Regions from separate parts of the Pseudomonas triticicola genome, predicted to be linked through region 3. Evidence: riboswitches for the same ligand, from Rfam matches in the RefSeq annotation. Region 3 holds a riboswitch; each other region holds the start of a gene.
What was found. Region 3 has a riboswitch for cobalamin ahead of KVG85_RS05360 (ABC transporter substrate-binding protein). Riboswitches for the same ligand answer to the same signal wherever they lie in the genome.
Positions count from the first base shown of each region.

Region 1: another riboswitch for cobalamin. It lies ahead of cobO (cob(I)yrinic acid a,c-diamide adenosyltransferase); the one in region 3 lies ahead of KVG85_RS05360 (ABC transporter substrate-binding protein).
Region 2: another riboswitch for cobalamin. It lies ahead of cobW (cobalamin biosynthesis protein CobW); the one in region 3 lies ahead of KVG85_RS05360 (ABC transporter substrate-binding protein).

Region 1 covers NZ_JAHSTX010000001.1:2,722,030-2,725,298, forward strand. Annotated here, with positions in the region: gene KVG85_RS12060 (cobyrinic acid a,c-diamide synthase CobB) at 1-855, opposite strand, end outside; gene cobO (cob(I)yrinic acid a,c-diamide adenosyltransferase) at 852-1,463, opposite strand; cobalamin riboswitch at 1,546-1,775, opposite strand; gene KVG85_RS12070 (hypothetical protein) at 1,939-2,523, shown strand; gene KVG85_RS12075 (PQQ-dependent sugar dehydrogenase) at 2,590-3,269, shown strand, end outside.
Region 2 covers NZ_JAHSTX010000001.1:1,885,887-1,889,155, forward strand. Annotated here, with positions in the region: gene cobN (cobaltochelatase subunit CobN) at 1-256, opposite strand, end outside; gene cobW (cobalamin biosynthesis protein CobW) at 260-1,324, opposite strand; cobalamin riboswitch at 1,424-1,635, opposite strand; cobalamin riboswitch at 2,495-2,713, shown strand; gene KVG85_RS08455 (CbtB domain-containing protein) at 2,837-3,034, shown strand; gene KVG85_RS08460 (CbtA family protein) at 3,046-3,269, shown strand, end outside.
Region 3 covers NZ_JAHSTX010000001.1:1,161,046-1,164,314, forward strand. Annotated here, with positions in the region: gene KVG85_RS05355 (FecCD family ABC transporter permease) at 1-940, opposite strand, end outside; gene KVG85_RS05360 (ABC transporter substrate-binding protein) at 937-1,950, opposite strand; cobalamin riboswitch at 2,091-2,284, opposite strand; gene KVG85_RS05365 (ParD-like family protein) at 2,405-2,632, shown strand; gene map (type I methionyl aminopeptidase) at 2,629-3,269, shown strand, end outside.

The DNA.
Region 1 (3,269 bases), 1.6 Mb from region 3:
ATACAGGCTGTCCGCCTCGGGCAATTGCGTGTCGCGGATCGGCGAGAAAAACTGCAGTTCGGCGCCCATCGCCCGCAGCAGATCGAGACTGGCGCCATAGGTGAAGGCAAAGGCTTCATCGCGGGCAACGGCGATGCGCACACCTTTTAATAGAGGCTCGGCGGCGATGAGGTCAGGCGCGGCGAATTCAACGGCGGGGGGCAGCGCAACCTGGCAACTGCTGGCCAGCGCATCGGCGGCCGCGTCGAGGCGCAGATCCAGATCATTCAATTCGCTGGCCTGGACCAGGCCGAGGTGGCGGCTCGGCAATTCGATGCCGGTCTCGCGGGACAGCGCACCGTACCAGCGCAAACCTTCGGTGAGGCTGCCTTCGAGCAATTGCGCATGGCGCAAGGTGCCGACGCGGTTGGCCAGCACGCCAGCGAACGGCAAGTCCGGCTGATACTTCGCCAGGCCCAGCGCCAAGGCGCCAAAGGTCTGCGCCATGGCGGTGCCGTCGATCACGCCGAGCACCGGCACACCGAAGTGGCGCGCCAGATCAGCGCTGGATGGCGTGCCGTCGAACAGGCCCATCACGCCCTCGATCAGAATCAGGTCGGCTTCGGCGGCGGCTTCCCACAACAGCCGGCGACTTTCCTGCTCGCCGACCATCCACATGTCCAATTGATACACCGGCGCACCGCTGGCGCGCTCGAGGATCATCGGGTCGAGAAAGTCCGGCCCGCATTTGAACACGCGCACCTTGCGCCCTTGGTTGCGATGCAAACGGGCGAGTGCGGCGGTGACGGTGGTCTTGCCCTGACCGGAGGCCGGAGCGGCGATCAGCACCGCCGGGCAGTGACGTGGTTGCTTCAAAGTTCGACGCCTTTCTGCGCTTTGATCCCGGCTTGAAAGGCGTGCTTGAGCATGCCCATTTCGGTGACCGTGTCGCCCATTTCGATCATTTCCGGCTTGGCGCCGCGACCGGTGACGACCACATGCTGCATCGGCGGGCGCGCCTGCAAATCACTGAGCACCTGATCGAGATCGAGGTAGCCGTGCTTGAGGGCGATGTTCAATTCGTCGAACACCACCAGACCGATCGAAGGGTCGCGCAACAATTCGCGCGAGACTTCCCAAGCGGCGGTGGCAGCGGCGATGTCACGCTGGCGATCCTGGGTTTCCCAAGTGAAGCCTTCGCCCATGACGTGGAAACGCACCTGCTCGGGAAAGCGGCGGAAAAACAATTCTTCGCCAGTGCTGTTGCGGCCCTTGATGAACTGCACCACGCCGCACTGCATGCCGTGGCCCATTGCGCGGGCGAGCATGCCGAATGCCGAGCTGCTCTTGCCTTTGCCGTTGCCGGTCAGCACCAGCACCAGGCCACATTCGTCGGGCGAGTTGGCGATGCGTTCGTCGATCACGGCTTTCTTGCGCTGCATGCGCGCCAGATGGCGTTCGTCACGCTCGGGGGAATCAATCATGGGGGAGCTCTCCGTTGAGGCTGGATAACGGCGGGCAGGCACAAGAATAGACGGCAAAAAGCCTGGCATCGCCCACCGTGATGCCGCTGAGATGGATCAGGCCGGTCTCCGGGCTCATGAGCGGCGTTTCGCCGGACTGCGCGCCTTCCCGCTTCTTTCGAGGCAGTGGCTCAAGGCGCAGTTTTCACTCATTTACCGTTGCGGGGGCAGCGCCGGGATCATCGTGGCTTCGCTTGAAGACCACCCTCACCGGCTTCCCTGTTTCACTCTGTCGACGCGGGGCCACAGAGCACCTGAAACAAGCGGCGAAGGTTAGAGGGTTGGGGGTGGAGCGTCAATTGAAGAGGCGCTTTGCGCGCGAATAACTGCCGCTGATCAATTGTGCAGCGGCAATCTTGTGCCAGACTGTGACAAGTGATATCAAAGGGCCATGCTTTTTTCCAAAAAGCCCACTACAACAATAAGGATGACGACGATGCAAGGCATGATCATCAGCAACCCGCGCCTGGAATTCCTGCGCCCGGTGCTGGAACGCTGGTTTGACTGTATCGATCGCTACAACACCGTACGCGGCGACAACGACACGCCATATTGGCACGACGAGAAAGCCAATCTCGGTCTGCTCGCGGCAGCGGCGTGGATGGCTGAAATGGTCACGCTGAATGACACGGCCACGCGCAAACAGAACGAAGAAGGCGAGCGCAATGCCCGTGCCGATCTGCTGATCGCCGGCAGCGACGACCGCGCGTTCATTCAGGCCACGCAACGCTGGCCACGGGTCAACAACCTCAACCTGACCCAAGCCCTGCTCGACATCACCATTGATGCCAAGCGCATCAGCTACACCAGCGATCTCAAGCTCGGGTGCCTGTTCGTTGCTCCGCAAAAAGCCCAGCACAGCGCCAGCCCCGAAGAACTGCAGGACATGGTCGACGACCTGCAAAAGGAACACACCTGCGCAGTCGCCTGGTATTTCCCCTACGCCTATCGCAAATTGCACAGCGACGCTGGCAACTATCATCCGGGCATCGCCGTGCTGTTCAAGGAAGCCCGCGGTTGAGCAGTTGAACCATCGGGCCTGCGCCCTCCTCTATGTTTAGGAATGCATTCATAGGGAAGATCAGCAATGCGCAAGGCCCAACTCGCTCTCATCATCGCCGTCGCTGGCGGGCTCGCTGCCTGCGGTGAAACCTCCAGCCTGCAAGTCTCCGACGGCACCGGCCCATCGCCGAAACTGCCCGAACCGAACAAGACGCTGATCCCGACAGTCAACATCGCCCCGGCGGTGGGCTGGCCGGACGGCGCGAAACCGACCGCAGCGGCCGGCACCCAGGTCGCCGCGTTTGCCGAAGGCCTTGATCACCCGCGCTGGCTCTACGTGCTGCCCAACGGCGATGTGCTGGTGGCGGAAACCAATGCGCCGCCCAAGCCCGATGACAGCAAAGGCATTCGTGGCTGGGTGATGAAGAAAGTCATGGGCAAGGCCGGTGCCGGCGTACCCAGCCCGAACCGCATCACCCTGCTGCGTGATGCCGACCACGATGGCGTCGCGGAAACCCGCACGGTGTTTCTGCAGAACCTCAATTCGCCGTTTGGCATGACGCTCGTCGGCAATGATTTGTATGTGGCCGACACCGACCGCCTGCTGCGCTTCAACTACGAGCCGGGCGCCACCGAGATCAAGACCCAACCGATCAAAGTCGTAGACTTGCCTGGCGGCACGCTGAATCACCACTGGACCAAGAACGTCATCGCCAGCAAGGACGGCAACAAGCTCTACGTCACCGTCGGCTCGAACAGTAACGT
Region 2 (3,269 bases), 720 kb from region 3:
GGGAGATCAGAATGACCTTGGCGTGGCGCAGCACTTCGTCGACATACAGATCGACCGAGGCATGATTCTGCACCTGCATCGGGTTGGCCAGACGCAGGCTCGGGTAGTCATCGGGCAATTGCTGCGCAGCCTCGGCAAGCAGCGCCAGGCTGGAATCGCCGCTGCACAGGATCACCAGCTCGGCGGGGGTTTGGCCAAGGTCGGCAATGTTGTCATCCGAGACGAAACCGCCGGGCTGGGTCCTGAGCAGGTGCATGGCTTAAACGCTGAGCGCAGCGCGCAATTGCGCTTCGAGTTGTGCGGCATCGAGTTCCTGACCGATCAGCACCAGACGCGTGACGCGCGCTTCTTCGGCGCCCCACTGACGGTCGAAATGCTTGTCGAAACGCGTGCCCACACCCTGGATCAACAGGCGCATCGGCTTGTTCGGAATCGCCGCGAAGCCTTTCACGCGCAGAATGCCGTGCTGCACCACCAATTGCGTCAGCGCGTCGAGCAGCAGGCTTTCGTCGGCTTGCGGCAGTTCGATGGAGATCGAATCGAAGGCGTCGTGATCGTGGTCGTCGTCATCACCGTCGTGATGGTGATCGTGGTGACTGTGGCGGCTGTCGATGTGCTCCTCGGAGCCGGCACCGAGACCGATCAGCACGTCGAGCGGCAGGCGGCCGTTGCTGGCTTCGATGATTTTGACTGCTGGCGGCAGCTCTTCGGCGACTTCTGCGCGCACCCGAGCCAGATCTTCCGCGCTGGTCTGGTCGGCTTTGTTGAGGATGACCAGGTCAGCACTGGCCAGTTGATCTGCGAACAACTCGTGCAGCGGCGACTCGTGATCAAGGTTCGGATCGAGTTTGCGCTGGGCATCGACCTGATCCGGGAACGCTGCGAAGGTGCCAGCAGCGACGGCCGGGCTGTCGACCACGGTGATCACCGCGTCAACGGTACAGGCGCTACGGATTTCCGGCCACTGGAAGGCTTGCACCAGCGGTTTTGGCAGGGCCAGGCCGGAGGTTTCGATAAGGATGTGATCAAGGTCACCGCGACGGGCCACCAGTTCGCGCATCACCGGAAAGAACTCTTCCTGCACCGTGCAGCACAGGCAGCCGTTGGCCAGCTCATATACGCGGCCGCTGGCCTCTTCTTCGGTGCAGCCGATGGTGCATTGCTTGAGGATTTCACCGTCGATGCCGAGCTCGCCAAACTCATTGACGATCACCGCAATGCGCCGGCCCTGAGCGTTATCGAGCATGTGCCGCAGCAGCGTGGTTTTGCCTGAACCGAGGAAACCGGTGACGATGGTGACGGGGAGTTTGGCCAGTGTTTTCATCGGTATGCCCTTTGGCAAGCGGCGGGCATACGGGACGAGAACCGGCAGCGCGCATGCACGCCGGAAGCATTCGCCACCGGATCACCCCGCCCGGTTGTAGTGAGAATCTGTGACGAGGCAGGTCTCCTGGCTGACGGCGTTCAGGCGCTGGGCCTGGCGTTCATTGCGCCTTCCCGCTGGCTCATCGGTTGAGCTGGCAGTGGCGTGGCAACGAACATCACCGTTCACAGTTGCGGGGGCAGCCGCGGCTTTGACCGCGTTCCCTTCTTAGCTTCGGCGAGTGCCGAAGAACCTCGAAAGCGCAAGGCTACGCATGGTGTGGGGATGGGTCAATGGGCGCAGGTGTTGAGCCTTGCGGTTGGGGGCATATCCGTTGCTTCGGGTGCTGCCGCTGGCGGTTTCGCTCTTACAGCGACTCACTTTTTCAAACACCGGAATGCCGGCCCAGCAAAAAGTAAGCAAAAGGCTTTGCCCCGGCGTACGGCCCGCTCGCTGGGGCTCGGGGTACCTTCGTTACGGGACCGATCCCGTAACGAAGCCTGCCGAAGGGGCAAAAGATCAAGAGCCAGAGCAAAAGCCCCTCACCCTAGCCCTCTCCCGGAGGGAGAGGGGACTGACCGAGGTGTTCAGGCGAAATACGCCGACTTGCGATATCGAGTCGAATGCAGATTCTGAAAAGCCCGCAAATCGGCTCCCTCTCCCTCGGGAGAGGGCTGGGCGGGCGGCGTTCCGATGAGGGGCGAATCCAACACAGATCCAAAGCAGACCACACGCTTTTCACCACTCAACAATGAGCGCAAGCTCGAGTGCTCTTGATCTTGATCCACCGGCGACGTCGGAAGGCTGAGTGGAGGGATTGATCCGGGCGTGGGAGCGCAGCGACCGTCTGGCGCAGCCAGACACAGCGCAAGGAGGTGCAGCGAAGCAAACCGGAGCCGCTGCGCCCGGATCAGTCCCGCAGCGAAGGAACCCGAGCCTGCGAAGGCCGAACGTAGGAGCAAGCCTTTTTGGGTACTTTTCGGCGTTTGGAAAAAGTGCCTCGCCGTAAGGGCGAAACCGTAATCAGCAACACCCGCAGCAACGGATATACACACAAAAACATCAGAAAAATCCCCCACCGCAGCACCGAAAACTCCCCGGAAATTGACTAAAAACCCAAACCCATGTTCTCCTGCCCACCTTGTTACGGGTGCCCTTCACAGGGTGAAACGGGAAACCGGTGAATCATGTGCTTTACTCAAAGCCATGTCAGTCCGGTGCTGCCCCCGCAACGGTAAGCGAGCGAAGCGTCAGATCCACTGTGCCCCGGCATGGGAAGGTGACGCTTGCAGGTCGGCGACAAGCCAGCCCCTCGCAAGCCCGGAGACCGGCCCGCAACACCCAGCGCGCGCAAGCGTCGCTGACCACAAACAAACCCGCGGTGGGCGGGCGCTGTTCGAAATCCCTGCGTGCCCGGCTCGCAGGGATTTTCGTGCGCTCTGTTTACCCGCTGACATTTCAGAGGGAAGCGCTATGTCGATCATCAGCAATACCGTCAGCCACACTGACCACATCTCCAGCAGCACCACACTCGGCCAACGCGTGGCCGCCGCCCTCTTCGCCTCGATCCTCGGTGCCAGCCTGGTCTGGTTCGCCGGTTTCTCGCACATCGAGGCGGTGCACAACGCCGCCCACGATACCCGCCACAGCGCCGCGTTCCCGTGCCACTGAGGCTTGCCGAGATGATCAAGCGTATCGCGCAAACCGCAGGCTTCACCGGCTTGCTGGCCGCCCTGCTGCTGACCCTGCTGCAGAGTTTCTGGGTTTCGCCACTGATTCTGCAGGCCGAAACCTTCGAGAAATCCGAACCGGTCGCGCAAGTTCACGAACACGCCGCCGGCACCGCCGCCCACAGCCATGATGGCGAAGCCTGGGAGCCGGAAGACGGCTGGCAGCGCGTGGTCTC
Region 3 (3,269 bases):
GGATCACCTGACCCTTGATCAGGGTGCGCGACAGCACATCGGCGGCGATCAGAAACACCGCGCCGCCCAGCGCACTGGCGGGCAACAGACGCGCATGCCCCGTGCCGAGCAACAACCGCGCGGCATGGGGAATCACCAGGCCGACAAAACCGATCGAGCCGACAATCGACACCATCACCGCCGTCACCAGCGCGGCGCAGCCGATCAACAGAATCTGCACGCGGCGCACGGCAATGCCGAGGGAGGCTGCCGAGTCCGCGCCAAAGGTGAACGCATCCAAGGCTCGGCGATGCCACAGACAAACAACCAAGCCCAACACCGCCACCGGCACCGCCAGCCACACCGACGGCCAGCGTACGCCGCCGAGATTGCCCAGCAGCCAGAACATGATGCCGCGCGCTTGTTCGGAGCTGGCCGAGCGGGTGATCAGAAAAGCGGTGAGGGCGTTGAACAGTTGCGAGCCGGCAATCCCGGCCAGAATGATCTGCCCGGTGCCACTGGCCGAGCCGCTGACCCGTGCCAACAAAATCACCAGTACGAACGCGGTCACCGCGCCGGCAAAGGCACCGACCGACAATGAAATCGCCCCGGCGCCGACGCCAAGCAGGGCGACCATCACCGCGCCAGTCGAGGCGCCAGCAGAAATTCCCAGCAGATACGGATCGGCCAACGGATTGCGCAGCAGCGATTGCAGGATCACCCCGCACGTCGCCAGGCCGGCGCCGCAGGCCGCCGCGACCAGCGCGCGGGTCAGGCGATAGTTCCAGACGATGCCTTCGTCGATCGGGTCGAGCACATAACCGGCGCCCCACAGCTTGTTGGCCAGCACCTGCAACACTACGCTCGGCTCGATCGAAGTCTCGCCAATGGCCACGCCGCCAATCAGTGCGACCGACAGCGTCAACAGCACCAGCAGCAAACGGATCAGGCGTCTGCTCATGGCGACAGGTCGTAGCCGTTGATGGCGCTGGCCAGTTGTGCGAGGCCGTCGAAGGTGCGCAGGCTGGCCTGCATGGCCATGGCGTCAAGGATGATGATGCGGTTGTGCTTGACCGCGTCCATGTTGCGCGTCACCGGATCACTGCGCAGGAAGGCGAGTTTTTTCTGATAGTCGTCCGCCGGGAAACGTCGACGATCCATGCGCGCGATCACCAGAAATGTCGGGTTGGCCTTGGCGATGGTTTCCCAGCCGACGGTCGGCCATTCTTCATCCGACTCGACCACGTTGCGCACGCCGAGGGTGCTGAGCATGAAATCGGGAACGCCTTTGTGCCCGGCCACGAAAGGCTCGATGTCCATCTCGGCGCTGGAGAACCACACCAGGGCGCTGACGTCTTTGCGCTGCTGCTTTTTCGCCGTGGCGATCGACTGCGCGAGGCTGGCTTTGAGCTGGTCATTGAGCTGCTCGCCACGCGCCTGCACATCGAAAATCGCTGCGAGCTGGCTCACGGCTTTGTAGATGCTGTCGATGCGAAACGGCGCCAGCCGCGTGCCGTCCGAGCCGACGAGGTTGTCCTTGGCTTCGCAGTCGGAGGGCAGCAGATAGGTAGGAATCTTCAGTTCATGAAACTGCTCGCGGGTGCCGACCGCGCCTTGCGGGCCGACCATCCATTCCAGCTCGACGGCTACCAGTTCCGGGCGTTTGGCGATCACCGCTTCGAAACTCGGCTCGTTGTCGGCGAGGCGCTCGATCCTGTCGTTCTGCGCTTTGTATGTGCCCAGCACGTCGTTGAACCACAGTGAGGTGCCGACGACTTTGTCGCCCAGGCCCAAGGCATAAAGCATTTCCGTACCGGCCTGGCCGATGGTCACCGTGCGCGCGGGCGCGTGCTGAAAGGTCAGGCTGCTGCCGCAGTTCTCCACGGTCAGCGGATACGCAGTCGGCGACGCTTGCGCCAGGGCGCAAAGGCTCAGAGCGGTGAGCAGGGTGGCAACGCGGGGCAGCAGCATGGGGCAGTCTCCAGGGGAACCGTACGGGAGCGGGCGGGTACGGTTTGGAAACACACCTCGGGCGCGGTCGTGGAAACTGCGCAAGGCCGGCACGGGGAAAATACGCGCGGCACGATGTCCTTCCCGGACACCCCGCCGGTTAGTCAGTCACTGTGCCGGCAGGTCTCCTGACTGATGCGTCATCGCCACGCTCCGGCCTTCCCGGGATTCACCCAGTGGCAGTCGAGGAGCAGGCTCGGCACCTACAGTTGCGGGGGCAGTTCCGATTGATGCTGTGCAAGCATTTCGGATTCCCTATTAATTCCGTGTGGAAACCGGCGGCGGCATGGTAGTCGATTTGCACGGTGGAGGGGGAGGCGAATCTGCCACAGCGTCGATTTTGCCGTCGGCATTGCAATCGGCCGTATGCACTGATTAATATACGATCCATATACATTTCGTATCGGATACAAATATGGGCATCGTAAAAATTTCAGAGGACATGCACGAGAACCTGCGCATCTCCAGCAACGCCCTCAGCCGCTCGATCAACGCGCAGGCCGAGCACTGGATGCGCATCGGCATGCTCGCCGAGCTGCATCCCAACCTCGACCACAGCGCCATTTGCCGCCTGCTGATCCGCGCCGAACAGAACGGCGGACTGGATCTGCAACAACTGACTCAGGAAACCGTCAGCGCATGAGAAACCAGATCAAGATCAACACGCCGGCCGACATCGAAAAATCCCGCGCCGCCGGCAAACTCGCCGCCGAAGTGCTGGCGATGCTGGTGCCGCATGTGAAGGCCGGGGTGACCACCGATGAGCTGGACCGGTTGTGCAACGACTACATCGTCAATGTGCAGAAAGCCGTGCCGGCCAACGTCGGTTATCACGGCTTTCCGAAAACCGTCTGCGCGTCGGTCAACGATGTGGTGTGCCACGGCATTCCATCGGGTACGCCATTGAAAGACGGCGACATCGTCAACCTCGACATCGCGGTGATCAAGGACGGCTGGTTCGGTGATACCAGCCGCATGTATGTGGTGGGCGAGGCGACTCCTGAAGCGCAGCACCTGATCAAGACCACCTACGAAGCCATGTGCGCAGGCATCCGTGCAGTGAAGCCGGGCGCAACGCTGGGCGATATCGGTCATGCGATCCAGAGCCTGGCGGAGGCGGAGGGCTTCAGCGTGGTGCGCGAGTATTGCGGCCATGGCATCGGCAAGGTCTATCACGATGAACCGCAGATACTGCATTACGGCTTTCCCAATCAGGGCCTGAAACTCAAGGCCGGGATGATTTTCACCGTGGAGCCCATGCTCAATGCCGGCAAACGCCA